DNA from 3 places in the Priestia sp. FSL H7-0729 genome. Region 1 is predicted to be linked to each of the others. Evidence: riboswitches for the same ligand, from Rfam matches in the RefSeq annotation. Region 1 holds a riboswitch; each other region holds the start of a gene.
What was found. A riboswitch is a leader RNA that binds a small molecule or an ion and turns the genes downstream of it on or off. The one in region 1 is predicted to bind S-adenosylmethionine.

Region 1 (10,909 bases):
CCTGACAAGGCCGTTTGTGTATACGATTACAGTCGTTATCCGGAGCTGGAACAGTTGATGGATCGCAAGCTGGACTGGGGAGCTTGTGGAGAAAATCTGACGGTTGAAGGCTGTGCCGAAGAAGTCGTTCGGATTGGTGATGTCTACGAGTTGGGCGAAGCCACAGTGCAGGTCAGTCAGCCTAGACAACCTTGCTTCAAGCTGGGCGCGCGGTATGATTATAAGGAGCTGCCTGCTTATTTTCAGGAGAGTGGACATACCGGCTTTTACTTTCGTGTACTGCAAGAAGGTGAGGTTAAGCCTTCATCCATATTGCGACGGATCAGCACCGACCCAACATCAATGACAATTCTTGAAGCCAATCGGATTATGCATCAGGGGAAAGAAAATATCTATGGTATCCAGGCGTTGCTGGCCATTCCTTCGCTTTCAGATAGCTGGAGGCAAACGTTAATGAAACGATTGTCCAAGCTGGAGAACAAGTAGCAGGGTAATTATAGTACCATCCAGTTACGCACGAATGATTATTTCTTTTTTAAACTAACTTGGGAGTGTGACTAACATGACGATCTTAGGCGCAATTGAAGCAGGCGGAACCAAATTTGTATGTGGCATTGGCACAGAAAATGGAGAGGTTCTGGAACGCGTGAGTTTTCCCACGACGACACCGGAAGAAACCATGGCGCAAGTGATTTCGTTTTTTGAAGGCAAAGGCATTGAAGCTCTGGGCGTAGGTTCATTTGGTCCAATTGATCCGATTGAAGGAAGCCCGACGTATGGCTATATCACTACAACGCCAAAACCACATTGGGGACAGTATAACTTGATTGGCAAGCTCAAGGAGCATTTTGATGTACCGATGACATTCGATACGGATGTGAATGGTGCGGCACTTGGAGAAGCAACCTGGGGCGCTGCACAAGGTCTTGAGAGCTGTCTGTATATCACTGTGGGTACAGGTATTGGTGCAGGTGCTGTAGTTGGCGGTAAAATGGTCCATGGATTGTCACATCCAGAGATGGGACATATCATTGTACGCAGACATCCGGAGGATACATACGAAGGTTTCTGTCCGTATCATGGCGACTGCCTCGAAGGCCTTGCAGCAGGACCGGCCATTAACAAACGTTGGGAGCAACCTGCTTATGAACTGCCTGCAGATCATAAAGCATGGGAGATTGAAGCGCATTATCTGGCACATGCACTGATGAATTATGTTCTCATTCTCTCTCCACAGAAAATCGTCATGGGTGGCGGTGTGATGAAGCAGGAGCACCTCTTCCCGATGGTTCGTAGCAAACTGCAGGAGTTGCTGGCTGGATACGTTCAGCATCCTGCACTTCAATCCAAGATTGACCAGTATGTTGTTTCACCAGGACTTGGTGACAATGCAGGGCTGTGTGGTTCGCTCGCGCTTGCTAAATTGGCATTGAATAAGTAAATTATTAAGGGATTGACGAATTTTACCATTGTGGTATGATATGGGCAACAGCATAGCACGGTTAATGAGGAAGCACCTCTCTTGCATGGATTTTGCAGGAGAGGTGTTTTTTGTGCTGCCTGTAGGTAGAATAATTAAATCGTGTAGGCTGAAAAGTTATAGGGAGGGAACGGAAAATGGAAGTCATTTTCATGAACAGATTGTCCAGAATGTCAGATCAGAATGCAGAGTATGCACAGCTATGGATTGGGGAAGAGGAAGATAGTTGGCAGCTGGGATGGAGTCGCTACGAGGAAGGAGATCGTGAGGACAACATCTGGTATGAAGGGACTTCTTGGGAGGAACTGCTTCATATTTACCGTCACCAGCTTGCCACCCAGATGAGTGAGGGGTACCGACCGCAGTTACAGGGCCTATTTCATGAGAATGATGATTTGAAGTCACGCAGTTATGGTGGACAGCGACTCCATTGTTACAGTGAGTTATACGGTAATGAGCAGTTATATACGGATCTGTGCACCTGGCGCAGGAAGAGAGCCGTATCTGACCGGAAGGCACCGTATTTTATTGCAACGAATCGTCTGCTGCGTTTGATCAGTGCCTTTGTTCCGCAATCGATGGATGAACTGATGCAACTGCCGGGTGTAGGGGAGAGCAAAGCAACCGACTATGGTGCGGAATGGATGGAGATTACGAACGGTTTGGAGCGTTCAACGACATTCCCGCTGGAATGGGTATACACGGCGCTGAAGGAAGAAGAGTTTGAGAGCTGGTTATATAAGCAGAGAGAGCAGAAGTACAAGCAGGAACTTGATAAGTTCACCACGCGCAAGCAGGTGCTTGAAGGCATGAAGGAAGGGTATACGTTAGAGGAGATTGTTCAACGATCCGGATTATCCCGACGCGAGTTAATTGAGCTGTTAGAGGCACTGGATCACGAAGGTTATGACACCGATTGTCTTCTTGATGTGGAGCTGGCGGTGATGCCAGAGAACGAACAAGAGGCTGTATGGAGTGCGTATGAGGAGCTGGGAGATACCTTCCTGAAGCCAGTATTACATAAGGTGTATGGAGGAGATAAGCCCGACGGAGGAAGTCTGGAGCAGGTCTATGAAAGACTGCGCATGATTCGAATCCGCTTTCGTCGGCATGCAGAGACAGAGCGGAACGTAGGTTAGTTTTAGGATATTAACAAAGACGAGGCGGATCTCCAAGTGGAGCGCTTCGTCTTTGTTATTTCACAAGAGTTCATACCCAGTCTTTTTTGCGGAAAATGAAGAACATGCTCAGGCCCAGTGTAACCATCAGGCCAATTACAACAAAATAGCTGTATTTCCAGTTAAGCTCGGGCATATTCGTAAAGTTCATGCCGTATATACCGGTAATGACCGTAAGCGGCATGAAAACCGTTGTAATGGCGGTAAACACACGCATGATCTCATTCGCCCGGTTCGCAATACTGGACTGGTAGGCTTCTCGTAAGTTGCCCATCAAGTCCCGATACGTCTCAAAGGTCTCCGATATTTTTACAGCATTCTCATAGATGTCACTGAAATACTTTTGCAGTTGATCATCGATGAGACGCAGATCTTTTTTGTTCAGTGTATTAATGACCTCTTTCTGAGGTCCAAGCACTTTTTTCAACCATAGAATCTCACTGCGCAGCCCGATGATTTCATTCAGATGTGACTTTTTGGTATGCATCAGAATGTCTTCCTCAAGCTTCTCGATCCGAGCTTCAATCCGGTCACCTACGGTGAAATAATTATCAACGATCAAGTCAACCAGCAAATACAGCAGACGGTCCGGTGTACTGATTTCCTGTTCCCACAGGATTGGTTTCAGTGTGCGTAATTCGCTGACCTTCTGCTTTGTAACACTAATGATGAAATGTCTGCCGAGGAACAGGTTGACTGCACGCAGAAATATCTCTTCATCATCGAAACGAATGCTATTAATCACAATAAAATAATGGTTCTCATAAATTTCAATCTTCGGACGTTGTTCTTCGTCACTAAGACAGTCTTCCACAGCCAGATCATGCATCAAGAACAGCGGCTGAAGTACCGCCAAATCGTCTACGTCTGCATCAATCCAGTAAAATCCTTCCGCTGGTGGAGTCAGCGCCTGCTGAATGTCGTCCACCGGAATAAATACACCGTTGTTTACCAACCGGATTTTCATCGTTAATCTACTCCTTCTGCACCCGCCAACTTGGCGGATATTATCATTATGGGCGCAAAAAGAACAAATCAGCCGGTCGGCAGCGGAGCCTGGAGATCAGGGCTGCGTTCACTATAAGATCAAACGGAAGTCACGTCCCGCTGCCGGCATGCTGATGTCAATTCTCTATGCAGTTTGTCGGAATTCGGCTGCCAGTCAGGCCTCGGGTCGCCATCCATTTAATATGTCACCTCTCACATAAGGGTTTATAACACCTTGTTTAGTATACCGCTGGTACAAGGTGCTTTCAAGCGCAAAAATGTGTCTATTTCGCGCCCTGAGGCAGTGTATGACAACGGATGATGAACGGTTCCGATCTGGACAGCAGACATAGAACTGCAACTTGACGTGAGGGCATTAATGTAATAAAGTAGACGGTGAACCATATTAAATTACAATCTAATACAGCGAAATCTTATCAAGAGTAGGTGGAGGGACTGGCCCGATGAAACCCGGCAACCGGCGGTATACCGCACGGTGCTAATTCTTGCAGCGACCAAGTGTCAAGTGGCACTGTTGTAACTGAGAGATGAGAGAGGCGCATATCTATTTACATATGACCTTTCTCGAAATCCGAGGAAGGTCTTTGTCATATGCCCCGACTTCTCAGCAGTGATTTTCGCTAAGGAACTTGAGGTTGTATGTAACGTTGGATATGAAGAGCAATTCAATGTTTTTACAAGCTCAAGGCAGTCTATAACTGTATTGATGTGAAGACATCAAGCCAGCGTTAGCTGCATCTATCTATGCACAAGGAGGAGTTAGACTTACCATGCCAATCAAAATACCCGATACGCTACCCGCAAAAGAAGTACTTGAAGGAGAGAATATCTTCGTCATGGATGAAACTTCTGCCTACCAGCAAGATATTCGTCCACTCCGTATCGCTATATTAAACCTGATGCCTACAAAGGAAACGACCGAAACACAATTGCTTCGTCTGGTGGGAAACACGCCTATTCAAGTGGATGTTGTTCTCGTACATCCCAAATCTCATACATCGAAGAATACATCTCAGGAATATCTGGATTTGTTCTATAAAACCTTCGATGAGATTGAACACCGCCGTTTCGATGGCATGATTATTACCGGTGCCCCTGTGGAACAGATGGATTTCGAAGACGTGAACTATTGGAATGAAATCCAGGAGATCTTCGAATGGACCAAAACCAATGTGACATCCACCCTCCACATATGTTGGGCTTCCCAGGCAGGTTTATACCATCATTTTAACGTCCCTAAAGTTGCACTGGATGAGAAGTGTTTTGGCGTTTTCCCGCACACCATTAATAAACCACATGTTCCATTGTTGCGTGGATTCGATGAAGTATTCAACGTCCCACACTCCCGTCATACGGAAGTGCGACGTGAAGATATTGAAAAGAATGAGAAGTTAGAGATTTTGGCTGAATCCGAGGAAGCGGGTATTTTCCTGGTTGCTACCAAAGACGGCAAACAGATTTTTGCCACAGGACATGCCGAGTATGATCCCTTCTCATTAAAGTGGGAGTATGACCGAGATACAGCGAAAGGGATGGATATCGCACTACCTAGACATTATTATCCGAATGACGACCCTTCGCGTATACCACCGGCTACTTGGCGAGCTCATGCGAACTTATTATTCTCTAATTGGCTTAATTACTATGTGTATCAGGAAACACCTTACGATATTGGCCCGCAAATCTAATCGAGATTACAGGAGGATGCAGCAATGGAAGACAACAACAAGTTGAAAATCGAAAGCCGCTTAGCACAAATTGGGTCCATCAATGAACCGGTAACAGGCGCCATTAACTTTCCGATCTATCAATCCACTGCGTTTCGCCACCCGAAGCTAGGACAAAGCACGGGGTTTGATTATATTCGTACGACGAATCCAACCCGTAAAGTATTGGAAGAAGCAGCCGCAGCGCTGGAGTCTGGTGATGCAGGATTTGCCTGTAGCTCGGGTATGGCTGCACTGCAAACGATCTTTGCCATGTTTGGTCAAGGGGATCATCTGATTGTATCGTTGGATCTATACGGTGGAACCTATCGTCTGCTTGAACGCATCCTGTCTCGTTTCGGCGTAACTGCCAGTTATGTGGACACGAATGACCTCGCAGCACTGGAAAATGTTCGTCAGCCGAATACCAAAGCGGTATTTATTGAGACACCAACCAATCCACTGATGATGATCACTGATGTGGAAGCCGTTGCTTCCTGGGCGAAAAGTTACAACCTGTTGACCATTGTTGACAACACGTTGTTGACTCCATTCTTCCAACGTCCGATTGAACTGGGTGCCGATATCATCATTCATAGCGCTACCAAATATCTGGGCGGACACAATGATGTGCTGGCCGGACTAATTATTACCAAGGGTGAGGCATTGTCTGCAGAGATGGCGTTCTTGCATAATTCCATTGGAGCGGTTTTGTCTCCGAGTGACTCCTACCAGTTGATGAAAGGCATGAAAACGCTGGCTCTTCGCATGGAGCGTCATGAGTACAATGCACTTACCATTGCCAAATACTTGCTTGAGCATCCAGCGGTGGGTGAAGTCTATCATCCAGGTCTGTCGGATCATCCGGGATATGAAGTTCAGAATAAACAATCCACGGGAAACACAGGTATCTTCTCTTTCAAAGTGAAAGATGCACGTTATGTTGAACCATTGCTGCGTCATATCAAACTGATCGCTTTTGCCGAAAGTCTCGGTGGAGTGGAATCACTCATGACCTACCCGGCAGTACAAACGCATGCGGATATTCCGCTTGAAATTCGTGATGCTGTAGGTGTGGATGATCGACTGCTCCGGTTCTCTGTAGGCATTGAACATGCGGATGATCTGATTGCGGATCTTGGCAATGCGCTGACAGCTGCACAGCAGGAAGTTGAAGGAGGCGTGCACTCATGAGTGAGTCCAACAATAAGCCCAACTCCGAGTTGAAATTTGATACCAAATTGCTTCATTTCGGTGATGAAATCGACAAAACAACTGGAGCCTCCAGTGTACCGATCTATCAAGCATCAACATTCCATCATTTTGATATCTTCAATCCGCCTCAACATGATTACAGTCGTTCGGGTAATCCGACACGTCAGGCTCTGGAAGATTACATTACATTGCTGGAGGGCGGGGCACGAGGATTCGCCTATTCATCGGGGATGGCTGCGATCTCCAGCGTGTTCATGATGTTCTCCGCAGGGGATCACATGATTGTAACGGAAGATGTATATGGAGGCACGTATCGGTTGCTTACTTCCATATTAAGCCGTATGCAGATTGAGACGACCTTTGTGGACATGACCAATATAGATGAAGTAAAAGCGGCGCTCAAGCCAAACACCAAGGCAGTTTATATGGAAACACCGTCCAACCCAACTCTGCGTATTACGGATATCGCGGCCGTAACTGACTGGTCGAAGGAACATGACCTGATCACGATTCTGGATAACACTTTTATGACACCTTACTATCAGCGTCCAATTGAGCTTGGCGTGGATATTGTCGTACATAGTGCTACCAAGTTTCTTGGGGGTCACAGTGATGTGTTAGCGGGCCTTGCCGTTGCTCGCACGGAATCACTTGGTGTACAACTGAAACAGTTGCAAAATGGACTTGGAACTGTACTCGGGGCACAAGAATCCTGGCTTCTGATGCGCGGGATGAAAACCTTGGGGGCTCGCATGGCTCATAGTGAACGGAGCACAGCCAAACTGGCGGCATGGCTTAATGAGCGCAGTGATATCACCGCTGTCTTCTACCCTGGACTGGAGGATCATCCGGGCCGCGAGGCACATGAGCGCCAGTCAACAGGATATGGAGCTGTCGTTTCATTTGATGTCGGTTCAGGAGATCGTGCAAAAGCGGTTCTTAACCGGGTGAAGCTACCCATTGTTGCTGTAAGCCTGGGAGCTGTGGAGAGCATTCTGTCCTACCCAGCGATGATGTCTCATGCAGCAATGCCGGCTGAGGTTCGCCGGGATCGTGGCATTACAGATGGGTTGCTGCGTTTCTCGGTAGGTCTGGAAGATATTGAAGATCTGATTGTAGATTTGGAACAAGCACTTCAGGAATCCTAGCAAAAGTGAGTGACCAAATACGCCTATCCGTATCACTTAAGTTCGAATCAATTCCATTCTATATGTAAAAATTTTTACTTATTTTTAAAGCACCTGTACATAAGGTGCTTTTTTTCACATGTAACCTGTGTTACGATATGTGGAGTACAGAAATGCGATGTTGCCACCAGAACTTGCTTCTCTTGAACAAGTTGGGACGGATCGTTATATAATTTCTCTTCATGAGGGAGGCTTTTTTACGATGAGTACGGTAGACCGTATCTTAGATAAAGCCCTTCGGGGCGAACGTTTGGACTTGGAAGACACGATTCAGCTATTTGAATCCGATGAAGTGGACAAAATCGGGGCAGCTGCTAATGTTATTATGAAACGCATGCACCCTGAACCATACAGAACATTTGTAATTGGGCGTAACGTCAACTACACGAACGTGTGTGATGTGTACTGCCGTTTTTGTGCTTTCTACCGCAGACCTGGTTCGGATGAAGGTTATGTGCTTCCGGACGAAGTGATTTTCCAAAAGATTCAGGAAACGGAAGATGTGAATGGTACTGAGATCTTGATGCAAGGTGGAACGAATCCAAACTTGCCTTTCAGCTATTATACAGACCTGTTGAAAGCCATCAAAGAGCGTTTCCCGAACATCACTATGCATTCTTTCTCACCTGCTGAGATTATGAAAATGGTTGAAGTTTCCGATGGTCTTACATTGGAAGAGGTTGTTCGTTCCATTCACGAAGCAGGACTCGATTCCTTGCCTGGCGGCGGCGCTGAAATTCTGGATGACCGCACACGTCGGAAAATCAGCCGCTTGAAAGGTTCATGGCGGGATTGGATGGACGTAATGCAAACGGCACATCGCATCGGCATGAACACCACGGCAACGATGGTTATCGGCCTTGGTGAATCGATGGAAGAGCGTGCATTGCACTTGCTCCGTGTACGTGAAGCTCAGGACGAATGTATTGCGAACAAGTATGATTCTGAAGGTTTCCTGGCATTCATTCCTTGGACTTTCCAACCAGACAATACCAACCTTAAGCTGGAGCGTCAGACTCCGGAAGAGTACTTGAAGACTGTAGCCATCAGCCGACTGGTGCTGGATAATATCAAGAACATTCAATCCTCTTGGGTAACGATGGGTCCTGAGATCGGTAAGAAGTCGCTTGAATTTGGCTGTAATGACTTCGGTAGCACGATGATTGAAGAGAACGTTGTATCTGCTGCTGGTGCAACATATAAAGTTAACATTGAATCCATTCTCCGTTTGATTCGGGAGTCCGGTTATATCCCGGCACAACGTAACACCCGATATGACATCTTGCGCATGTTCGATGAAGAGAATGCCGTGCATGAAGATTTCGTAATGCAGAACTAATTCTGATTATTTAATACTGCTTCCATAAATGCTGATCGTTAGATAAGTATTTATGAAGTCAAGCCCGCTGACTACTCCGTTTGGAGAGACGGCGGGCTTTTTGATATCTTTCTGCGGTTCGAGGTCATCAAACAGTACATGTTACGCAATTGGCGATATTTTATATTGAAATTGAACTGTTACAATGAAAGGGAACTTGTGTAGTCAGACATGCTGGAAGGGGCAAACCAATGAAGAGAAGAATACTTGGAAAGACAGAACTGGACGTACCTGTATTAAGCTTTGGAGCATCCTCCCTCGGTTCTGTATTTCGTGACATTGACAAGAATGAAGGGATTCGCACTGTACATGCAGCTGTAGATGCGGGGATGAACTACATAGACGTTTCGCCTTACTACGGGTTGACCAAGGCAGAGACGGTGTTGGGTGAAGCCATCCGCAGCTTGCCGCGCAGTTCATATATGTTATCAACCAAAGCCGGACGGTATGGGGAAAATGAGTTTGATTTTTCACGTCAGCGGATTCTGGATAGTGTGCAAGAGAGCCTGAATCGACTGCATACGGACTATATAGATATCTTATTCCTGCATGATATTGAATTTGTACCAGCAGAGATTATTATCGAAGAAGCTTTTCCAACATTGTTGCGTCTGAAAGAGCAAGGAGTTATTCGTCATGCTGGGATTTGCGGCTTGCCCTTGCCATTGTTCGAGAAGGTTCTGCCACAGATCAATGCGGATGCGATCATCTCATATTGTCATTATTCATTGAACGATACCTCATTGTTATCTTTGTTGCCTTTGTTGGAAAAGAAAGAAATTGGCCTTGTGAATGCTTCGCCTCTTTCTATGGGCTTGTTAAGTACTCGAGGTGCTCCTGCCTGGCATCCGGCAGATGAACGGGTGAAAGAGCTCTGCCTGAAAGCTGCCCGCTTCTGTGCAGAACAAGGCAGTGACATTGCCAAGTTGGCCGTGCAATTCTCTACGGCGAATGAACGTATTCCTACAACACTGGTGAGCAGTGCCAGTCCGCAAAATATCGTCAACAATGCAGCATGGATCGAAGAACCGTTGGATCAGAGTCTACTGGAGGAAGTGCTGCGCATTCTGGCACCATTGCATAATGAGACGTGGTCAAGCGGACGTCCTGAATATAATACGAAGCGCAGCAATACGACTTCAGAAACATCCAAGGGGGAACAACGATGAGAGCCATTGTATGTGAAGAAATAGACCGTTTGGAGCTGCAAGATCTGCCTCAACCGGAACGAGCAGAAGGGGAGGCATTGATTGCGATCCGGCGGATTGGGATCTGTGGAACGGATCTGCATGCGTACAAAGGCAATCAGCCATTCTTTACCTATCCTCGCGTACTCGGTCATGAACTGGCAGGTGTGATTGAAGAGATCGGTCCGAACGATGCAGGGTTACAGCCAGGGGATCAGGTAAGCATTATTCCATATCTGCATTGTGGTCATTGTATTGCATGTCGCAGTGGAAAAACCAATTGTTGTGTGTCCATGCAAGTCATGGGTGTGCACGTAGACGGAGGTATGAGAGAAAGAATCAGTGTGCCTGTCTCACATCTGCTCTTAGCAGAAGGTCTGACACTGGATGAGACAGCAATGGTAGAACCATTAAGCATTGGAGCCCATGCCGTCAGAAGAGCGGGAATCAAGCCTGGTGAGCATGTGATTGTTATTGGAGCTGGCCCTATCGGACTTGGCGTGATGGCATTTGCCAAACAGGCGGGAGCCCGTGTTATTGCCGTTGATCGTAATCTGGACAGGCTGGAGC
Region 2 (10,909 bases), on a different contig from region 1:
AATGCTGCAAATCGGGTATCAATAGTAGAGTCATTAGAACCTGATGGATACATATTTGTTGTAATCGTTGTTTTTGCTAGTTAAAAGGCTGTCTATTATGGAATGAACTGTGGGGGTTATCAAGTGCCTATATTAGCTATGGAGAAGAAAGATGTTGTCACCGATGCACTGGTCATCAAGGCGATGGAGAAAAGTCTGGCTATTATTCGATTCGATCTGAATCGACGGGTAACTTATGTGAATGAAGTTTTTGCTCAGACGATGGGATATACGGTAGCTGAGATGTATGGCATGAAGCACCAGCAATTATGCTTTGGCAATTTTGCGAATACCCCGGAATATGATGCTTTTTGGAATAGTATATTAAATGGTGTGAGTTTCCAGGACAAGGTCGAACGCAAGGATGCAAAAGGAAATTCCGTATGGCTTGAGGCGACGTATATGCCGGTGTACGATGAGATGAATCAGAAGATACTGGGTGTCTCCAAGATCGCCACCAACATCACTAATCGCCAAAAAAATATTTCGGTCGTAGTAAATGAGCTGAAAACGATGTCACATGAACTGAATGAGCAGGCAGATGTAGGCATTGAACGGAGCCAGGAATTAATGTCCAGTATCTCCTATATCTCTGAGGTGTCGGCTACTAACCGTGCAACATTGACGCATCTGCAGGAACAGGCCGGTTCGATTCAGGGAGTGGTACGCACTATACGCGAGATTTCATCACAGACACAGTTGCTTGCATTAAATGCCGCCATTGAAGCTGCGCATGCGGGGGAATTCGGACGAGGATTCGATATCGTGGCTAAGGAAGTCAAGAAACTATCCACAATGGTAGAGAGTTCAATCAACGAGATTCGTGATAGCGTGACTGGAATAACCAAGGAAATTGGTAATATTACAGGTGGCACAAAAAAGGTAGAGGAATACGTCGAGCGGAGCGAGAAACAGATTGAGATCGCTTTGAATGACTTTATGGAAATTGCTGCATCGGCTCACTTGCTGGATGCCAAGGCGGAGCATGTAACCAGAATCGTATAATACTATAAATATTATAAATTGATAGCGGTTCCTCACAGAGGAACCGTTTTTTTGTCATGGGTACATTGTTATACATACAAGGATATTACGAGTTTGTATTTGCTGCATTCCAGGTTAGATAGTCTGCAAAAAACGGGAATTATTGTGATCAAATGGGGACACAATACTTGGGAATACCTGCAGATTCGTTATGCAGAGAAATGTTGGGGTGGGAACATGTGGTCAACAATTGTATCCTACGTGCCGGAATGGTCCTTATGGATGCAGGCATTCTTGGTCTTAATCATTCCTACAGGAATTATGATGACTACACGCTGGATCAATGCCGCCATTAAGCGTGGAAGTTTCTCTCGTTCAAAGAAACCTTCAATATCCTCGAAGGATATCTCGCCTGCAGCTGCGGGACTGGGTCCAGGTACGGAGACAGGGCAATATGCCAATATTAAACTAACCGGTAAATACAGTGTCGATCTAATTAGTGTTAGAGAGAGCTTTGGTCAGAATGCAGATGTGCATATTCGGGAATTTACCATCAGGGGTACAAATACACAAGTTGCGGTCCTGTACACGGAAGGACTGGTGGATATTGATCTCATTGAAACACACCTGATTACGCCGTTAATGATACATGGGGTGCCTGAACTGAAACAGGAAAGTTTTCTTGACTCTCATCAAGCCAATTTTTTGTCCGAATATCTGAAAAGTCAATTGCTGCCTGTTAGTCAGATTCAGGAGACCCATTCTCTTCAAGAACTCGCAATTGGAGTACTGCTGGGTAAAAATGCATTATTGGTGGATGGACTGCCAGGAGCCATGCTGATTGGGACGTCACATGGGAAATCGCGTGGTATGGATGAACCACTTTCAGAAGGTTTGCTTCGTGGTCCCCGTATTGGCTTTACCGAAGAGTTGAGTGACAATACTGGCATTTTGCGGCGTTATGGAAGTGATCAAAACTTATTTATACAGAAATTTGAAGTGGGTAGCCGGGTTAAAAAAGATTTGGCGGTTGCTTACATTCAGGATATTGTTGATCCGAATCTCGTTACTGAGGTCTTAAAGCGTCTGAAAACAATGGATATGGATTCCATGCTGGAATCAGGTTATGTTGAACAACTCATTGAAGATAATACACTGAGTCCGTTTCAGCAGGTTCTGAATACGGAAAGACCTGACCGTGTCATTGGTGCTTTGCTCGAGGGGCGAGTGGCTATTTTATTGGACGGAACGCCATTTGCCCTCGTGGTCCCCGTGACCTTTAGCATGTTGCTCCAATCTCCCGAAGATTACTATGAACGCTGGATTCCCGGTACATTTCTCCGTGTCCTGAGGTTTATGTCTGCCATGCTGGCCCTTCTTGCTCCAGCGCTCTATGTCTCTTTTATATCGTTTCATCCAGGGTTGATTCCGACCAAGCTGGTACTAACGATTATAGAAACCCGTACTGGGGTTCCGTTTCCTTCCATTATTGAAGTACTGATCATGGAACTCTCCATTGAGATCCTGAGAGAGGCGGGAATACGTTTACCCAAGCCGATTGGACCTGCGATGGGTATCGTTGGCGGTTTGATTATTGGTCAAGCTGCCGTACAGGCGGGAATCATCAGTCAGTTTCTTGTTATCGTTGTAGCCGTTACAGCCATATCCTCTTTCACGATTCCTGTCTATAGTGCGGGATTAACACTACGGATTCTGCGGTTTGCTGCCATGTTTAGTGCTGCAATACTAGGTCTGTTTGGTGTCGTTATGTTCTTCTTGCTGGTTTGTACACATCTTGCACGACTCTCCAGCTTTGGAGTGCCTTATGTGGCACCAGCTGTTCCCTATCACTTGAGTGATTGGAAAGATTTTGTCATTCGTGCTCCACTCAACATGATGAGAAGACGTCCAGAGATGACGAATCCGGTAGATGCAGATCGCAAGAAGTAGACAATCCATTGAAGGTCTGGAGGTGCAACAAAGTGAATGACTCCCAAGTGAAAATTAACACCACACAGGCCGTTGTCATCATCGTCAACTACATGCTAGGCGCGGGTATTCTGACGTTACCTCGAACGACTAGCAGAGCTGTTGGAACCCCGGACGTCTGGATTTCCATCCTTCTGTCTGGGCTCATTGTCACAGGTATTGGTCTGATTTTGGTTACCCTGTGCGGCAGATTTCCTGAGAAAACCGTGTTCCAGTTTACTCGGGAAATCACCGGGCGCTGGATCGCCTACATACTCGGTTGTGCGACAATTTTGTATTTTATGATCATTGCAGCATTCGAGATTAGAGTCATGGCCGATGTCACGGGGATGTATCTGCTTGAGCGTACGCCTACATGGGCTATTGTGATGGTTTTTATGTGGATAGGCATCTATATGATCTCCGGTGGGCTTGTGGTCATTATTCGTGTGTTTGAGATCATCCTGCCGATTACCTTGATTATATTCGTCATGGAGATCTTGCTCAGTAATCAGCTATTCGAGATTAGTAACCTCAGACCCGTATTGGGTGAGGGCATCATGCCTGTGCTCAAAGGGATGAAACCATCGCTACTCTCGTATACGGGGTACGAAGTTATGTTAGTCATCACTGCATATATGCAGGATCCGAAGAAAAGCAACAAGGCGATGACATGGGGGTTAACCATCTCTACACTGGTATATCTGATCACTGTTGTAATGGTCGTAGGTAGTTTATCCTTGGATGGAATTAAGACCAGAACGTGGCCAACATTGGATCTGGTCCGAAGTTTTGAGATACAGGGACTGATATTTGAACGTTTCGAATCATTATTGCTGGTGATCTGGATTATGCAGATTTTCTCGACATTTGCCATAACCCATTACTGTGCTTCTGTAGGGATTCGGGACTTGTTTCGGGCAAAGAAGATACGCAGGATTATGTATGCCCTGCTTCCAATCATTTATCTGACGGCAATGATGCCTAAAACTGTATTTGAAACTTTTGCACTGGGGGATATGTTAGGTAACGCATCTGTAGTTTTGTTCGCTATATTACCTCTGGTATTGCTGCTTATTAGCATAATTCGCAAAAAAGGAGGCAAACACGCATGATTTCATTCCGTATGTGCTTACGAGTAACTTGTGCTGTGTTCATCCTGTGTATAATATCAGGTTGCTGGAGCAGCCGCGAGATAGAAGATCTGAGTCTGTATGTAGGTCTCGGAATTGACGTTGGAAAAGAGACTGAATTCGAGAAGAATATCGCAGAACAGGGCGGGCATTACCCCAAGCAGAATAATGTCACAGCAACTGTTCAGATTGCCCCTGGAAATGCTAGCAGTCAAAAAAGTCAACAATCTGGTTCACCTTCTTCTGGCAAAGAGTCTTATTCCAACGAGCAGCTTACAGGGGATTCCATGTTGCAGATTTTTCGTCAGTTCGCTTTGCGGCGAGATCGTCCACTCATTGGACATCATCTGAAGGTTATTGTGATCTCCAAGGATATAGCTAAAAAGTATGGACTGATTCAATTGCTCGATTTTGTACTCCGGGATAACGATATTCGACCGAACTGTCTTGTACTGATTAGTCATCAACGAGCGGTTGATGTGCTTACCTCAGATGATCCTTCCCGTATTCCTGCATTTTACCTAACAGGTATTACGAACAATGCATACATTTCCAACAAGATTCTGGAACCCGTTTCGCTGGCAAAACTGGATGCCCAGATGCAGTCCGGGTCCAGTTTTCTGCTTCAAAATGTGCTGAATGCCAATGGAGAGGACAAGTTCTCCGGAGGCAGTATATTCGCTGCAAATACAACCAAATTTCTGGGGGAACTCAGCCAAACTGATGTGGAAGCTCTGTCCTGGATTACCCCCAAAAACCGAGGTGGTGTCATAAAAACATATAGTAAGGAGGGATTCACGGTACTCTATGAAATCAAGAAGAAGAAAACCAAAATCATTCCCAAGGTTGTTGGCGATGACATCTCGTTCCATGTGAAGGCAGAGTCCGAAGGATGGCTAATGGAGGATTGGCGAGCACCGGAAGAAGAAGAAACGGGTGCATATCTGACAGAGCTAGAAAAAGATTTTGCTGAATTGGTCGAGCAACAGATCAAACAGTTACTGTACAAGCTCCAGCATACCTACAAAGTCGATGTTGCTGACTTCCGCGACAGCATTCGTATTAAGTATCCAAAAACGTGGAAGAAGGTTAAAGGGAACTGGGATGAAATTTTTGCCACTGTACCCATTACGTATGAGGTCAAGACCAACATCATCAATCCGGGGTCTTCTACGGAATAGCGAGGAATGTGAACACAACAGTATTTAAATATTGACACATTCATGAACAATCGCTATATTTATAAAAAATCATTTTCTTATCCAGAGAGGTGGAGGGACTGGCCCTTAGAAACCTCAGCAGCAGATCTGAAGGATACTGTGCTAATTCCAGCGGGTGAAAGCCTGATAGATAGGAGCGTTTGTTTTTATTTGTCAGTAACGGCGCACTCTTTAGGAAGAGTGGGTCTTTTTTGTTTTTTCTGGATGAAGGAGTAGGGAGCAACAGGTATGGAGAACAACAACGACAAAGGACATTTTCAACGGAAAATGCAGGTACGGCATGTGGTCATGCTCTCTCTCGGAGGAGTCATTGGAACGGGACTATTCCTCAGCTCGGGTTACACTATTCAGCAGGCGGGACCCCTGGGCACTATTCTGTCCTATCTGATCGGAGCCATCGTTGTATATCTGGTGATGCTCTGTCTTGGTGAACTGTCTGTTCATATGCCAGAGACGGGAGCATTTCATAGTTATGCAGCCAAATATATCGGACCGGCAACAGGCTACACGGTGGCTTGGTTATACTGGTTAACCTGGACTGTTGCGCTTGGCTCCGAATTCACAGCCGCCGGATTGCTGATGCAGCGCTGGTTCCCATCGGTGAACGTATGGATATGGAGTGCGCTCTTTGCACTGATGATCTTTCTGTTTAATGCATTAACGGTGAAATTATTTGCGGAATCCGAGTTCTGGTTCTCATCTGTAAAAGTAGTGACTATCGTAATCTTCATTATTATCGGTGGCGCAGCCATGTTTGGGTTCATTCCCATGGCGGATGCTGAACCGGCTCCATTGCTATCGAATATTACCGCATCCGGGTGGTTCCCTCATGGGGCTACAGCGATATTGATGACCATGCTTGCTGTTAACTTTGCATTCTCAGGTACTGAGTTAATCGGCATTGCCGCCGGTGAGACGGAGAACCCGGAAAAGACGATACTGAAGGCTATTCATACAACGCTGTGGCGTTTGGTTATTTTTTTCATCGGAACGATTGTGATCTTGTCCGCCTTGCTGCCCATGTCGGATGCCAGTGTACTGGAAAGTCCGTTTGTAGCGGTAATGGAGCGGGTAGGTGTACCCTATGCAGCAGACATTATGAACTTTGTTATTCTGACGGCGATTCTCTCTGCTGCCAATTCAGGCTTGTATGCTTCATCGCGAATGCTCTGGTCTCTGGCCGATAAAAAGACGATTTCTCCTTGGTTTGCCAGATTGACCAAACGCGGGGTACCACTGAATGCGCTTTTGATTAGTATGGTGGGGGGTGCGCTGGCTTTGCTGTCCAGCATCATTGCGCCAGGCACCGTATACATTACACTGGTTTCCATTTCGGGTCTGGCTGTTGTTGCCGTATGGATGAGCATCAGCGCTTCCCAGTATATGTTCCGCAGACAGTATATCCGGGAAGGACATGCGGTCAAAGATCTGGTCTACCGCACACCACTGTATCCGGTGGTACCGATTGTTTCATTTATATTATGCCTGGCTTCATGCATAGGTATTGCCTTCGACCCGACACAGCGAATTGCGCTGTATTGTGGGGTTCCGTTTATCGCAGTATGTTACGCAGCTTATTATCTGACAGAGCGTGTGAATAAGAAAAGAGGACAAGTACATGACACAAGCACAACAGACTAACCCTATAGAACAGCTTCTTCGTGAACATCCGGTCATGATTCTGGATGGAGCGCTGGCGACGGAACTCGAACAGCATGGATGTGATCTGGATGATCCATTATGGTCGGCTCGTGTGTTGCTTGAGAATCCGGATGTTATTGTTCAGGTCCATGCGGATTATTTCCGAGCAGGAGCCGACTGTGCGATTACATCCAGTTATCAGGCGACGGTGGATGGCTTCCGCAAGAGAGGAATCGGCGAGCAAGAAGCGTTGGAACTGATTCGCAAGACGGTGGAACTGGCTGCACAGGCGAGAGATGAAGTATGGACAGAAGTGCAGGAAGGCGGAGTTAAAAATACGGAAGCCAAACTGGACGGCAATCTGGTCATCAGAACAGCACAACAAAGGTCTGATGTATTGGAGACAGAGGTCTTGGCTCGGCCACGACCAATGGTTGCTGCATCCGTTGGACCCTACGGCGCTTATCTAGCAGATGGATCGGAATATGTCGGTCACTACGATGTGTCAGATGAGACCTTGGCTGCATTCCATCGTCCGCGGATGGCGGCGTTGCTTGAAGCGGGTGCTGATATTCTGGCTTTTGAGACCATTCCATCCTTGCAGGAAGCACAGGTTCTGATTGATTTGCTGAAGGAGTTTCCTCATGCGTATGCCTGGCTATCTTTCTCTTTAAAAGACGGGACAAGCATCAGCGAGGGCACATCGCTTGAGGTATGTGCACAGACGTTTGGCTCCGAGCCACAAATTGCGGCAATTGGCCTGAACTGTGCTCCTATGGAAGTGGTGACGGAAGCCGTGACTATTCTGAGCCGTGCCAGCGATAAACCTGTCATTGTCTACCCGAACTCGGGAGAAGTATACGATGCAGCAACGAAGACGTGGAGCGGGCAGGGTACCTGTGGCAGTATGAGTGATGCTTCGGAACAGTGGATATCCGCGGGTGCAAAAATCATTGGCGGCTGTTGCCGCACGACTCCACATCAGATTGGCGAACTTGCGAAGAAGTGGCGGAGCTGAAGTATATCAGCCCAGCCAGATCTGCACGGAAGAGCCCTTCTTATCTTATAAAGGATAGGAAAGGGCTTCTTCTGCATGAGCACTTCTTCTTTCTACATGTTATTCGACGACAAGGATGCGCGGCGATGCCTGACGGATCACTTTGGACGATGCCCAGGATCCTAGAGCCGCGGCAAGAATACTCAGACTAGCAAAGAGTATAATGCCTCCCCAGTTCAGAATGAGAGGAATCTGTACGATACCGTATCCCGATAGGACTTTTTCAAGTAACAGGGGGAGAAGGTATACGCCTACAATGACTCCTAGCATTGAACCAACCAGAGCTAATGCAGATACTCCAGTAGCAATGGAGAAACGGATTTTTCCAGATGTCATACCAATCGATTTGTAAATACCATACGTCTTGCTCTCTTTGCGAATGCTGATTCGGCAGGTACTGAAGATAATGATAAATGTAACCAAAATGAACAGCAGACCAATCAGAGCCATGGGGTACACAAGGATGCTTGCAGCTTCTGCATAAACGGAATCCAGCAGCGTTTTTTGTGTGACGATGGAAGCAGAGTCTCTGAATCGCTCATTCAATTGGTTAGCAATGGCTCCTGCCTGTGAAGGATCGTTGACATTGATAAACACGACATCTACATCACCGTAATTCGGATTTACGCTTCGAACCGCTTGGGCTGTGATTCTTCCGGATACCGACATATTGGAGATGGCCTGATAGATACCCGAGACCATGAACGTGCGCTTTTCTCCTTCAATGTAGAGATCCATGAGATCTCCCAAATCCTTGTTTAACATCTTGGCAACACTGACCCCGATTGAAATTTCATTTTCGCGTTCTGGGTTATTCCCTCTCAACGTCTCAAAACCAAGGTCTTGATAACTTCCATCCAGTACACTTAAATAAAGACTTGTAGACTGGTTGGCCACGTCGGTTGACTCATCTGGAAGGATAACTCCGGTGATGTTTCCTTGCCAGCCCACATTTTTGATGCGAGGATCTTCTTCCAATACGTTCTGCAGCTCTGCTCTCGGAAACGTAGTTTTGTTCACAACGACAGCGGCAATGTTAGCATTGTCATAACCCCATTTGGCCGCCGTCTGATAGATTCCGGTAATGCTGGTTAGTACAACATACCCGAGGACAAGTACGGAAGCAGACATCGTCGTTAGCAATAACATCAATACCGAGCTTTTGCTGTTTTTGATCAGATTGCGTATGCCGATGACAAAAGAGACGGGCAATCGTCCAAACAAGGCCCGGTTTGCGAGCGGCGAATTCATTCGTCGCGCCATACGTATATTGTCGCTCTCCGACATACCATAACGAATAGCCTGAACAGGCTCGATTGTGCGAGCTTTTTTGGCGTATAACACGACAAATGCAATAACCATGACGAGTAACAGTACCCCTACAACAATAGCTGTGCCAATGCCCTCCATTGGAATATCACCCTGGCCAGTCCGCAGGGACGATACGGAGATGTTGATGATGAATTTGGACACGAATATGCTTAGTACCAGCCCGGGAAGAACGGCGATGATGGACAACAAGGCATATTGAATCACGTAAGTACCAATGGTGCCCCAGGAAGTGAGTCCCAGCGATTTAAGAATACCTATCGTTTTGTAGTTGGCCAGAATGGCATCGGATATGGTGAAGCCAATCGTAATGAGGGCAATAATCATCATGACGGACCCTAAGAAAATCATAATGAACCCGACGATCTGATTGATGATCAGATAAAAGGATGAGATGCTTTCAAATTCCATTTTGGTTTCCAGAAACGGGGCACCCGTCTCGCTTGTATAACGATCCCAATAGCTGGAGTTCGTACTGTAATCATCAAAATGGATGCCCATCATGTGACTATCTTTTCCTGCAAGCGTACTAAAATCATTTTGGTAATCCGTACTGTTCATCCAGATTCTTGCCGTATTCGTGAATGGTGCTCCATAAGGGACATCCACAACAATAGCGGATACTGTGAGGTCAAGCATGGTAGATCCGGTTTTGAATTGGATGGTATCACCAACAGCAATGTTATAACCATTCGCCATGGAGGTTGGAATCCATACGTTTCCTTGCTCAGGAGCTGAATGCTGTGAACCACTTGCAAATACAAGTTCGTCTACACTCCACGGCGGAGGAGGTGTATTCATCATGTACAGATACAGGTTAGGGATGTCAGTGCCGTCAAAAGTGATGCCCGACAAGGTTCGGTAAGTAAGCAAAGGTGAGACTTGAACACCGTTCTGGGCGCCCCACCAGTCATGCACAGTTTGGGGATCATTCAGTCCTTTGTCGAACGTTAATATCTGATGGGACCCGTTGGTGCGACTGTGCATCTCCTTGAACTGGTTACCCGTATTGGCCAGAATGATGACAGATGTGGACACCAGCAGGGTAGACAGCAAAATGAGCAGGGTGATAAACAAGTTTTGAATTTTATTTTTACTCAGATACGACAAGCTAAGTTTGAACATGACTGCCATCGTTATTCCTTCCCCGTAACCAAAGCGAAGATAATCGCTTCACGATCTTGAATTTGATGTTCCTCATAGGTATTGAACTCAAGGGTTCCGCCTATCTTGCCGTCCTGAATGTAGATCAGACGATCTGCCCGGCAGGCGGCTTTAATATCATGTGTAACCATAACTACGGACTGTCCTTTCCGGTGGATATCCGTAAGGATATCGAGAACAGCTGTGCCGTGTTCCAGGTTCAAACTTCCGGTAGGTTCATCCGCAAAGATGATATCCGGTGCATTGATCAAAGCTCGTGCAATGGCTGCTCGTTGCTGCTGTCCTCCAGACGTCTGGGAGGGGAGGCGGTTACGCTGTCCATCAATATCCATAGTATTCATCAGCTCAGCAGCCCTGGATTGAATGTCACTCTT
Region 3 (10,909 bases), on a different contig from region 1:
AAGCCTGACCAGCAATAGCGAATCCGGCTCGTGGTATGTCGTGTTCGAGTACGTGAAGACAGGTCATATTCATGATGATGATCAAAATTTGAATGCCGAAGAACTGTTAAGCAGTTATATCCGAGGCACAGAAGAAGAGAACAGAGAGCTCGATCCTGAATATAGAACGTACATAACAGGTTGGGATATCGAACCGGCATACGATAAGACCAAACATCAGTTGGTCTACTCCCTTGGTTTCAAAAATGCAGATCAGCAAGCCATGGTGAATTACAATGTAAAACTCCTGACACGTGAAGGGTACATCACAGCCATTCTGGTTATTGATACGGCCAACTTTCAACAGAGCCGCCAGGCATTCGAGGAAACCGTCCTTAATCAACTTCAGATCAATGCGGGACATACCTACGAGGAATATAATGCTTCGACTGACAAAACATCTACCATAGGGCTCAACAGCCTTCTGATGGGCGGAATCGGGTACACGGCTTCCCAAAAATTCAGCGCTCTTCTTTTGCTCAAAAAAGGATGGGCCTTAATCTTGGTTGTCGTTCTTGGGCTAATCGGTTGGATCAGATACAAAATCAAAAGTTCACACGGAGATGAAGAAAAACTCTCTCCCTCCGAGAGGACGTACCTGCAGGAAGCAGATGAACAGCAGCATGCTGATCAGAATGAATTATCCTACTACCGCCAATCTGAACACCATTCCAACGCTGATACATCAGAAAAACTCTGACTTAGCGTGTGTCAGCTTCATTAAAACAAAATAACGTAAGAAGAGGATGTCCTTCCGTCATAATCATGACTTATGGGACATCCTCTTCTTACGAGTTCACATCATATCATACATATCGTTAAATTATTCAGTTGCAGGTTCAACCGCACCTTTATAACGTTCTTTAATGAATGTTTTCACTTCTTCGGAGTGCAAGGCAGCAGCCAATTTCTGAATTGCATCTGCATCCTTGTTGTCCTCACGGGAAACGAGGATGTTCGCGTATGGGTTACCTTGCAGATCTTCGATCAGCAAAGCATCATTTGCCGGATTCAGGTTCGCTTCAAGCGCATAGTTAGCGTTGATGAATACCAGATCCGCTTCATCCAATTGACGAGGCATCATGGCTGCATCCAGCTCGATGATATCCAGGTTCTTCGGATTGGCTGTGATATCCTGAATCGTAGATGTGATATTTGTGTTGTCTTTCAGCGTAATAATGCCTTCCTTCGCAAGCAACAACAGTGCACGTCCACCATTGGATGGGTCATTTGGAATGGCTACTTTTGCGCCGTCAGCCAATTCATCCAAAGACTTAATCTTTTTGGAGTATCCGCCAAAAGGTTCAACATGGACAGGTGTTACAGTAACGAGGTTGAATCCACGTTCTTTATTCTCTGTGTCCAGATAAGGCTGGTGCTGGAAGAAGTTTGCATCCAATTTTTTATCAGCCAGTTGTTGGTTAGGTTGTACATAGTCATTAAACGTAACGACTTGCAGACGAATACCTTGTGCTTCCAGCTCAGGCTTGATACTTTCCAGAATCTCTGCATGTGGTGTCGGTGAAGCTCCAACTTTCAATTCAACCGTGCGTGGTGCACCTGCTGAATTGTCTGCGCCACTATCGGCGTCCTTGTTGTTTCCGCAAGCTGCGAGAACCGCAATTAACATAAGACTAAGTAGAGCGAATGACCATTTTTTCATGTGTAAAACCCCTTCTCTAATCATTTTTTCATGTGGCGTTCGAATAAATGCCTTGCCATCATGTTATCTATGTGTTATTTCCTGGTGAAAAATGTAACCAAGCGATCTCCAGCCATCTGGAGAATTTGCACTAGAATGATCATAAATACAACGGATATAATCATGATTTCATTTTGATAACGATAATACCCATAATTGATTGCCAGCGTTCCCAGTCCTCCACCACCAACCATGCCCGCCATCGCCGTGTAAGAGACAAGCGTAACGATGGTAATGGTTATCCCAGCAACCAAACCAGGTAATGCTTCAGGCAGTAATACCCGTCTTACAATCTGTCCGGTCGATGCACCCATCGACTGTGCTGCTTCAATGACACCCCGGTCAACTTCTCGCAACGTTGTCTCCACCAATCGAGCAAAGTAAGGAGCTGCTGAAATAACCAAAGGAGGTATAACACCTAACACTCCTGTAGCTGTACCGACGAGTGAACGAGTGAATGGAATAAGAGCAACAATCAATATGATAAATGGAACTGATCGTAAAATATTTACAATCAAGGACAATATAATGTACACCGTCCGTGACTTGATCGAAGCAGATCGGGCTGTCATAAACAGCAGAACTCCGAGTGGTAAACCAAAGATAACGGTGAATAGGCCTGATACACCCAAGATTTGCAGTGTCTCTATGGAAGCTTTACCAACCTCTTCCCAACGTACGGTTGAAAAATCCATCTAACGTAGCACCTCCACATCAAGTCCCTCAGCGGTCAATTCGGATATCGTCCGATCAATCGCATTGGAATCACCTTCGAACCGAACGGTCAGCTGACCATAAGGAACCTGTTTAATCGTAGAGATCGTCCCTTGCAGGATGGCAAAATCCACACCCGTCTTACGAACCGTCCTGGACAAAATCGCTTCATATGTTTTGTTCCCCAGAAAGGATATCTTCACAAGTTTGGAAGCAATCCCTATCTGCAGTTCAACGCCTGCATTCGCCAGAGCCGTCTCTTCCAGAGCCAGTCCTGCTTCATGGTCTCGCATCATGAAGTCCCGCGTAATTGCATGCTGCGGCTTCAGGAACACTTCTGTTACAGGTCCCTGCTCCACAATGCCGCCTTGATGAATGACAGCCACCTTGTCACAGATGTTCTGAATGACATGCATCTCATGTGTAATCAGCACAATCGTAAGGTTGTACTTTTCGTTAATGTCGAGCAATAACTTCAGGATTGAATTTGTCGTCTGCGGATCAAGTGCTGAAGTAGCCTCATCACAGAGAAGTACATTTGGATCACTCGCAAGTGCTCTGGCAATCCCTACACGTTGTTTCTGTCCACCCGATAATTGAGCTGGATATTTGTTGCTGTGGTTCTCCAGACCAACCAGATTGAGCATTTCCTTCACTTTGCGATCAATGGCATCCTTGGGTGTATTCACAAGCTTTAGTGGAAAAGCTACATTGTCATATACCGTTGCCGAGGATAACAGATTAAAGTGTTGAAAAATCATGCCGATCTTGCGTCTCTGTTGCTGCAATTCGGTTTTGCTCAGCGCTGTCAGGTTGACCCCGTCAACCCATACTTCACCCTCCGTAGGCCTTTCCAGCAAATTAATACAGCGAATCAATGTACTCTTGCCCGCTCCGGAATGGCCTATCACTCCGTAGATTTCACCCTTTTGGATGTTCAAATTCAGCTCGGATAAAGCAGTTGTAGCTTTTTTCCCTTTGCCGTACGTTTTCGTTAACCCTTTTAATTCAATCAATCGCACTTGCCCCTTTCCAACCACCTACATGTATCTTTACCCGATCTTAAGGAAAACTCCCCTTTAAGTACAAAAAAGAGCCCTTTGCAGATACAAAGAGGGCTCTTCACGTGAAAGAATATACCTTCTCATCTGCCAAAATCGTGCCTTGCACCATTTTGTAGGAATTAGCACCTAACATCTATAACGAATGATACATGTATCATGTCGGTTACAAATCGGTTGCCGGGCTTCATCGGGCCTGTCCCTCCGCCGCTCTCGATAAGAAATATGTTGTTGTAGGATTTTATAAGTTCATGTAGTTCATGCTTTATAATGTGAACGTAAACTTTGAAATATTAGTTCAATCTTCGTCCTTATGACCATTCTAATTAAAACTCAGTATATTCCAAGTATTCCGATTTGTCAAAGGGAATTATTTCTTTTCCATATATTATTGATATAACGATAAGAGGTTGTTAACGTTTCACAAACCATATCCACGCCTTGACGCATTTCCTGCACATGCTGATTCAGATCCTCCAACTTCACTTTACCTTGCAATGTCTGGTGAAGCTGCCACAGGTCATCGTGCATTTCTGAGTTCATGTAATGAATCTCCATGTTACGTCGTTTACGCAGCTTACTCATCGGTTCCCGATACGAATCCTTGATCTGAATCAATCGCAACGCAAGATCATGATGCTCCCTCGCATAATCGAACTGCCTTAACACCGTAAAATAAGAAAAATGCGCTTTTGTATTTGAAGTATTCAACTGGAATATTTCATTTAATACGGTGCCGACTTTATCCAGAATGGCAAAGCAGCGAATGAAGCCATCTTTGTAAAAATACACATACCGGGCATACTCAGCTTTTTCAGCTGGCGTCATATCATCCGTTGAACCTGCAACGACCTTTTTACGAAAATGAGCAGCAGCAAAACAGCTTTGCTCCAGTTCATCCAGAGAGGAGATGAGTCCCTGAGTCCACACATACAGCTTCCGATAGTCATGGGTGGGATCATGGTCCACATGCATCTGTCGTTGAAATAGCTCAAGCGTATGCGCCATTGCGTCCATCGCTTCCTTCAATTTACCTTCGTTTATACGCGGTTTTTCCCCCAGCAACGTTCGCAGCATATACAACCTCCTCTTTTCCAATTCAACAAGAATTCATCACCGTAACACTTCATCCATTCCGTGTAATTGCTGCTTGCCATAGGTTGCCCTGATCCCCCTGACATCAAACAAAGTCCACCTGTCCAATGATGTACATCACTGGATGGTGGACTTTCATATTTAGCCCAAGTACCTTTGGAAAAAGAATGGATCTATATCTTAGAAACGATTAGCCGGGCGATGCAGCTTGTACACCAGGAAACTCATATACGTTAAGACCCCGAACAATATGGCAATATCCAACATATGAGCAAGAGCTACAAACATGTATACTTCCGGACGGTTCATTGTCACCATCATGAAAATACCAATGACTACTTGCATCAGAATAAGAACAACGGATACCACACCCAGAGTACGCATTTCCTTGTTGTCCGGATGATTACGGTAAGCGAAGTGACCCAAAATTGCGATTACAATGACGAGCGACGCAGCTGCTGCACGGTGAGCAAAAGCAACCGCTACCCCACCCGAAAGCTCAGGAATAATCTGCCCGTTACAGAGCGGAAATCCAGAACATCCGCCGGCAGAATCCGTGTGACTCACAAATGCACCTGTGTATACCACGAGATATGTGTAAATGGTGGAAAACCAGACCAGATTCCTGAATTTTTTACTAACCCGAGGGTATTTATTCAGACGCTCCAATCCACCATCTTTTGCCTCCTGCCTTATGCCCAGCGCCATCATTAGGGAACTGGCAAAAGCAATCAGTGCAAAACCGAAATGCAGTGCCATAACTGCTGAAGATTGGGAGAAGACGACGGCAAAAGCCCCCATAATACCCTGGACGATAACAAATACCAAGGTTAAGAAAGAGAACAATTGCAGGTCACGGCGTGACTTGCCGAACCGCAGAAAAGCAACAAACGAGGCTATGGACAGAAGTCCAGCCAGTGCGCTTACAGCACGATGGGAATATTCAATAAGTGAAGCCACAGTATGTGCAGGAACGAGTTTTCCGTTACATAAAGGCCATTCTGTTCCGCAGCCAAGGCCCGATTCCGTTTTGGTTACGATGCCTCCACCAAAAGTGGCCAGAAACATGACGAGACAGGTTAATACGGTTAACCATTTAAACAAAGTTAAGTGTTTCAATTTTTTCTCACCCGCTGTTGGTTTAAGATGGCGAAGAATATTCTCCGCTTGTTTCGGTACTTTGACACTTATTTCACAACTAAATTCATTATACCGGATAAAATGTTCATTGACGCCCGCGCTTTGTGACAAAATGTTAACGTCTGGTGAAATAATGACCGACAGGTCATTGAAGTTATATCTATGAGGGATATGCCAGTTAATTGCATCTTGAACAGAGCCCTGAACACACAAACGCCATTTCCCTATTTCAAGAGAAATGGCGTTTCATCTAGTATACCCTTTAACAACATGAACCTGTCATACTTTTATAATCATTTATGGATCGTGTTGTACACTTCGACTGCGCGATCCAGGAACTGCTCAATCTCTTCTCTCGACTTGCGCAGCTTGTTCACATACCGTACAAGTTCACGGCCATCTGTATACGCCACAAAGCTAGGAATGCCAAGAATATTCTGCTCTTCACTAACCGTTCCAACCTGATCCACGTCGACCTCAATTAAAGTCAGTTCACGTGCATATTTCTCTTCAACCTCAGGCATAAACGGATCGATGTATTTGCAGTCACCACACCAGTCTGCCTTGAATACGGCAATCGTCAAACGCGGGGATTGGATGGCTACATCAAAAGCCGGTTTGGAAGTAATCTGTTCCATTCGATTCATCTCCCTTTCTGTACCTTGTCTTACCCTAAGTGAAGCAAATTGGCGAGTGGAAGTCAAATAATCAGCGCATACTTAGAATAAACCACATGGACTGTGCATTTAAATGCAGTACATCATGAAAGGATGTCACATCATGACTTCCATCAGAACCGATTCTTCCAGCGAACAGCATCACGGGTCCCTCTTGCAGATTGTCCGTTCCATTCCGGGTGCTGCCCGGGAAATCTGGCGTGGCAAACAAGCTGCATGGCAAGCTTCAGCACAGCTTCGTCACCCAATGCGTGACATCCAGTGGGATACCGATACGGCAGCTGCCCTGCAGTCTGAAGTGGAGCGTTTGTTACCTGCCAGCAGCAAGTCTTTTGCACGTACGGACCAGGTTCAAAGCGCACTCGTCTGCGAAGAAGATTGCATCATCCTGGAAGAGATTAAGACACTCACTCAAGAGCATAATCGGAGTAATATCACTCGCACGGCAGCCTATCTCGAATGTTATGAACAATATCCTGAACTGCATTGGGCACTGCTGGCCCATATGGTCTCTCGTAACGGTGGTTATCACATGACAGATCTTCAGAGTGATTTGATGCATAATCTTCAAAATCAGAGCGATCGCGAGCATATGTACCGGCTGCTGGAGCGATGCAATGCACTCATTTTCCAGGATGCCTATCCCCAGCTTCAGCTGTATATGCACAGTCGCCGGATCGGACGAAGTTGTTTCCATCTCTTGTCACACTTTCACGTGTCGGCGTTCATGACGCCGTTTTGGGAACGCTTTTGGCTGGAACGGTGCAGTTCACTGCTTAGTGTGGCATTAATTATTAATGAGCAGAACTATATCGAGAGCCGGGTCGTGCAACATCCTTATTTTCAAAAAGAAGTACTCTCCAAACCCGCATTCCATCTGCATAATCTGGCCGGTCTGAATCATATCGTCTTTCCTCTTGGGCGGGGAGCAGGACTCGCAGGACGCGTCATTGAACATTTTGGCAAATTGGATGAGCGAATCATGTTTGGCAAAGGGCTATATGCCCTGTTGTTTGGAATGGAGCAAGTACACACACAAGTGTTGGCATTCGCACGTTCGGTTCCCCATCGTGGCTCGCGTGCCGAATATTGGCCTGGCCTGTTTACCAATCATGAAGACGAGGCAGGTGATCAGACATTATACGCTCAAGCGCTACTTGATGAAGAATGGCTTCCAGAAGGGCAACGACTATATAGTCCGGAACTGCTCGCCGTATGGGGGGACACGCCTTATGAACCGATTACCAGACAAGACTGGCTTCAGACTCGGGATTGTCTCGGTTATCTGACGGCACCGCGCCGGCCATGGCTGTTTGAGATGAGTCACGAACACCGGTATGGTATGCTGAAAACAGCACTGGCTCATGATGCTAAAGCCATCACACACTGATGCTGAGGATTGACAAATATATAAAAAGCCCTGTCCGCTTCAATAGCAGACAGAGCTTGTATCCTATTTTCACAACATATTGGAGTTTGAATGATGCTCCTTGTATTCTTAACCTCTTTGCCCAGCTCCACGTTGGAGACGCATAAGTGGACGGAGAATTTTTTGCAGAATACGGGGATAACTGCCCAGCTCGTCCTTGCGCAGGACACGCAGCACAACCATGAGAACCAGATACACCACCACCACAAGCACACCAACCACAAGGCAGGTAAACAAGAAGGATACACGCGCTGGCAGGAACAGTCCAAAAATCATATTTCCAATCCAGTTCGTTGCAAATCCTACACCTGCTGCAAGCAAGACCGTAATGATAAACCCTTTCCAACGATCTCCCATGATGGAGAAATCAACGATTTTGCGCAGGACACGCAGATTCAGGTATGTGATCACCAGGAAACACAGTGCCGTTGCAATAATAATGCCGTAAATACCGAAGATTGGCGCCAGAATCAAACTTGCGACCAATTTGATCACAACACCTGCTGCCACACTCACCATCGTAATCCGCGGTTTACCCACCCCAAGCAAGATGGAGTTGGTGGTCATCATCGTAATCTGGAAAATGGTACCGAATGTCAGCAAGGCAATGATCGGCGTTCCATCCAGATTGGTAAACAGCAATCCGTTGACCGAATACGCCGCCGCACATAGTGCAATGACAATCGGCATACCTGTCAGAATCGAAATGCGCAACGCAAGTGTAACCTGATTCTTCAGATGGGCTTCATCTTTGCGGGCAAATGCTGCCGAAATGACAGGCACCAACGACTGACTCAAAGCGATAGCCAGAATCGGAGGAATACCCGCAATACTTTGGGCCTTCGCACCAAGGATCGCAAGGACACCTGTCGCTTCTTCGAGTCCGATCTGGCCACTAAGCAGTGGAACCACAAGGGATGAATCGATGAAGTTAATGGCTGGAACTGCAAGTGAGGACAGCACAATTGGAATAGACAGCTTGAAGATATCACTGTAGATACCTCGCATCGGTAGCTGCTTTGCAGGCTCGTAATTCAATTGGGCCGCGCGGTCGCTACGACGCAGCTTCAGGGTGAAGTACAACATGACACCAAAGGCGCCCACACTTCCTAATACCCCACCAAATGAGGCACCCGCAGCAATCGTTTGGTCATCATAATTCCATTGCAGCATAACATAAGCCACGATAATGGCTGTACCTACACGGGCGAACTGTTCCACAATCTGTGAAATACCGCCTGCTGTCATGTTGCCACGTCCCTGGAAATATCCACGCATCATCGCAATGGCTGGGAACAGCAGCAAGGCTGGAGCCAAAGCGCGAATGGCGCTGACCGATGCCGGTACTTTGGAGACATACGTGGCATAATAAGGTGCCGCGAACCACAACAAAGCAGACATGACTACCCCGGCGACAGCCGCAAAGATCAGGGCTGCACGGTAGATCTGTTGGGCTTCACCCGCACGTCCGAGCGCATAACGTTCCGACACCATTTTGCTAAGTGTACTTGGTATGCCCGCCGTTGCTACAGTTAACAGCATTAAATATACCGTATTGGAGATCGTAAACGATGCGTTACCGACGTCTCCGAGGATATGCTCAAGCGGTACCCGCTGAACCAATCCGAGTACTCTCGCGATCAGCGCAGCGGCCGCCAGAATGAGCGTACCCCTTATGAATGTTTCTTTCTTAGACAAACGAATTCCCCTTCTTTCCTCCACACCGGACATGCATCCCGTTGAAGCTAATCCTGAACAATTAGGCGAATCTTACCACCCAGATAATAAAGAGAACAATCATGACGATTTGCAAAATAATTTTCATCACGGTGCTCGTAAATAGCCCTACCACGGAACCAAATCCGACTTTTGATGCTTTGGAAGGTGAAGACCCTCCGATTAGTTCCCCGATAAAAGCACCGATAAATGGTCCCAATACCAGTCCGAATGCCGGAATGACAAATGGGCCAATGATCACACCAATGGTACTGAGCGTGGTCGATAACTTGGAGCCACCAAACTTCTTCACGCCCCATGCGCTGACGACATAATCAGCCACGAACAACACAACCACAATCAGAATCTGGATGATCCAGAACCACACACCGAACGGATCAAAACTAAAGAACCAGCCGTAGACCAGAAACGCGAAGAAAATCGCTACAGCACCAGGCAGTATAGGATAAACCGTTCCAGCCATCCCCACTGCAAACAGCAGCACAATTATAATCCAGGCAACGGTTGCGAGCAAAGGTTACTCCCCCTTCAAAATATGTTCACGAATCACTTCGACGATGCCGTCTTCATTGTTACTCGCTACGATGAGATCAGCCGCTTCCTTCACCTGTTCCTGCGCATTGCCCATAGCCACGCCAAGACCCACGGCCTCAATAACAGCCAGATCGTTCAAGCTGTCTCCGACAGCAACAACTTCGGACATCTCGATGCCCAGCAGCTTGCAGACTTCCGCTACACCACTAGCTTTGGATACGCCAGCAGGATTGATCTCAATATTAACGGGTGAGGAATTCGTCATTTGCAGACCACCCATTTGTTGCAGTTCCATCATGATCTGGTGACGAACTTCATCCACTTCGGTATTGAAGCCGAATTTCAACCATTCCAGACCTTCGATATTGTCCGTCCAGCGGTCACGGTTGAACAGCTCTTCCACGGAGTATGCCCAGTACCAGCTGTTATATTTCTCACCGATCTCCTGCATTCTGCGAATCAATACCGGGTCCATCAGATGACGCATATGCAGATCATGCGGGGCTTTCCATACCTCACTGCCGTTAACGGTAACCATCGGTGTCTCCAGCCCAAGCTGCACCGCATAAGGCATCGCGTGGAATACGGCTCTTCCCGTGGATAGGCACACATGCACACCCCGACGAATGGCAATCTGAATCCACTTGGCGGTCTCCTGCGTAATTTCATGATTATCGTTAAGCAATGTTCCATCCATATCCAATGCAAGCAATTTGTATTTCAGTTCACTCATACAGTAGTTCCTCCTAGGTTGTCTCTCTCTCCAAATTGAACTCATGGA

Region 2: linked by a shared signal. The riboswitch ahead of mmuP (S-methylmethionine permease) and the one ahead of metA (homoserine O-acetyltransferase MetA) in region 1 are both predicted to bind S-adenosylmethionine.
Region 3: linked by a shared signal. The riboswitch ahead of MHH93_RS16380 (methionine ABC transporter ATP-binding protein) and the one ahead of metA (homoserine O-acetyltransferase MetA) in region 1 are both predicted to bind S-adenosylmethionine.

What each region holds. Positions count from the first base shown of each region.
Region 1 covers NZ_JBBOTQ010000002.1:431,488-442,396, forward strand. The annotation lists gene MHH93_RS08465 (MOSC domain-containing protein) at 1-486, shown strand, start outside; gene MHH93_RS08470 (ROK family protein) at 563-1,441, shown strand; gene MHH93_RS08475 (HRDC domain-containing protein) at 1,618-2,619, shown strand; gene corA (magnesium/cobalt transporter CorA) at 2,690-3,625, opposite strand; SAM riboswitch class I at 4,077-4,200, shown strand; gene metA (homoserine O-acetyltransferase MetA) at 4,437-5,354, shown strand; gene MHH93_RS08490 (PLP-dependent transferase) at 5,379-6,566, shown strand; gene MHH93_RS08495 (trans-sulfuration enzyme family protein) at 6,563-7,735, shown strand; gene mqnC (cyclic dehypoxanthinyl futalosine synthase) at 7,977-9,113, shown strand; gene MHH93_RS08505 (aldo/keto reductase) at 9,344-10,321, shown strand; gene MHH93_RS08510 (zinc-binding alcohol dehydrogenase family protein) at 10,318-10,909, shown strand, end outside.
Region 2 covers NZ_JBBOTQ010000009.1:201,388-212,296, reverse strand. The annotation lists gene MHH93_RS20245 (methyl-accepting chemotaxis protein) at 124-1,044, shown strand; gene MHH93_RS20240 (spore germination protein) at 1,261-2,973, shown strand; gene MHH93_RS20235 (GerAB/ArcD/ProY family transporter) at 3,006-4,106, shown strand; gene MHH93_RS20230 (Ger(x)C family spore germination protein) at 4,103-5,305, shown strand; SAM riboswitch class I at 5,380-5,481, shown strand; gene mmuP (S-methylmethionine permease) at 5,573-6,985, shown strand; gene mmuM (homocysteine S-methyltransferase) at 6,963-8,003, shown strand; gene MHH93_RS20215 (ABC transporter permease) at 8,103-10,505, opposite strand; gene MHH93_RS20210 (ABC transporter ATP-binding protein) at 10,508-10,909, opposite strand, start outside.
Region 3 covers NZ_JBBOTQ010000006.1:236,730-247,638, reverse strand. The annotation lists gene MHH93_RS16395 (DUF2167 domain-containing protein) at 1-739, shown strand, start outside; gene MHH93_RS16390 (MetQ/NlpA family ABC transporter substrate-binding protein) at 863-1,702, opposite strand; gene MHH93_RS16385 (methionine ABC transporter permease) at 1,777-2,436, opposite strand; gene MHH93_RS16380 (methionine ABC transporter ATP-binding protein) at 2,437-3,471, opposite strand; SAM riboswitch class I at 3,597-3,739, opposite strand; gene MHH93_RS16375 (Cthe_2314 family HEPN domain-containing protein) at 3,877-4,593, opposite strand; gene MHH93_RS16370 (COX15/CtaA family protein) at 4,792-5,730, opposite strand; gene MHH93_RS16365 (thioredoxin family protein) at 6,045-6,389, opposite strand; gene MHH93_RS16360 (DUF2515 family protein) at 6,532-7,818, shown strand; gene MHH93_RS16355 (putative polysaccharide biosynthesis protein) at 7,927-9,555, opposite strand; gene MHH93_RS16350 (DUF456 domain-containing protein) at 9,617-10,108, opposite strand; gene MHH93_RS16345 (Cof-type HAD-IIB family hydrolase) at 10,112-10,861, opposite strand.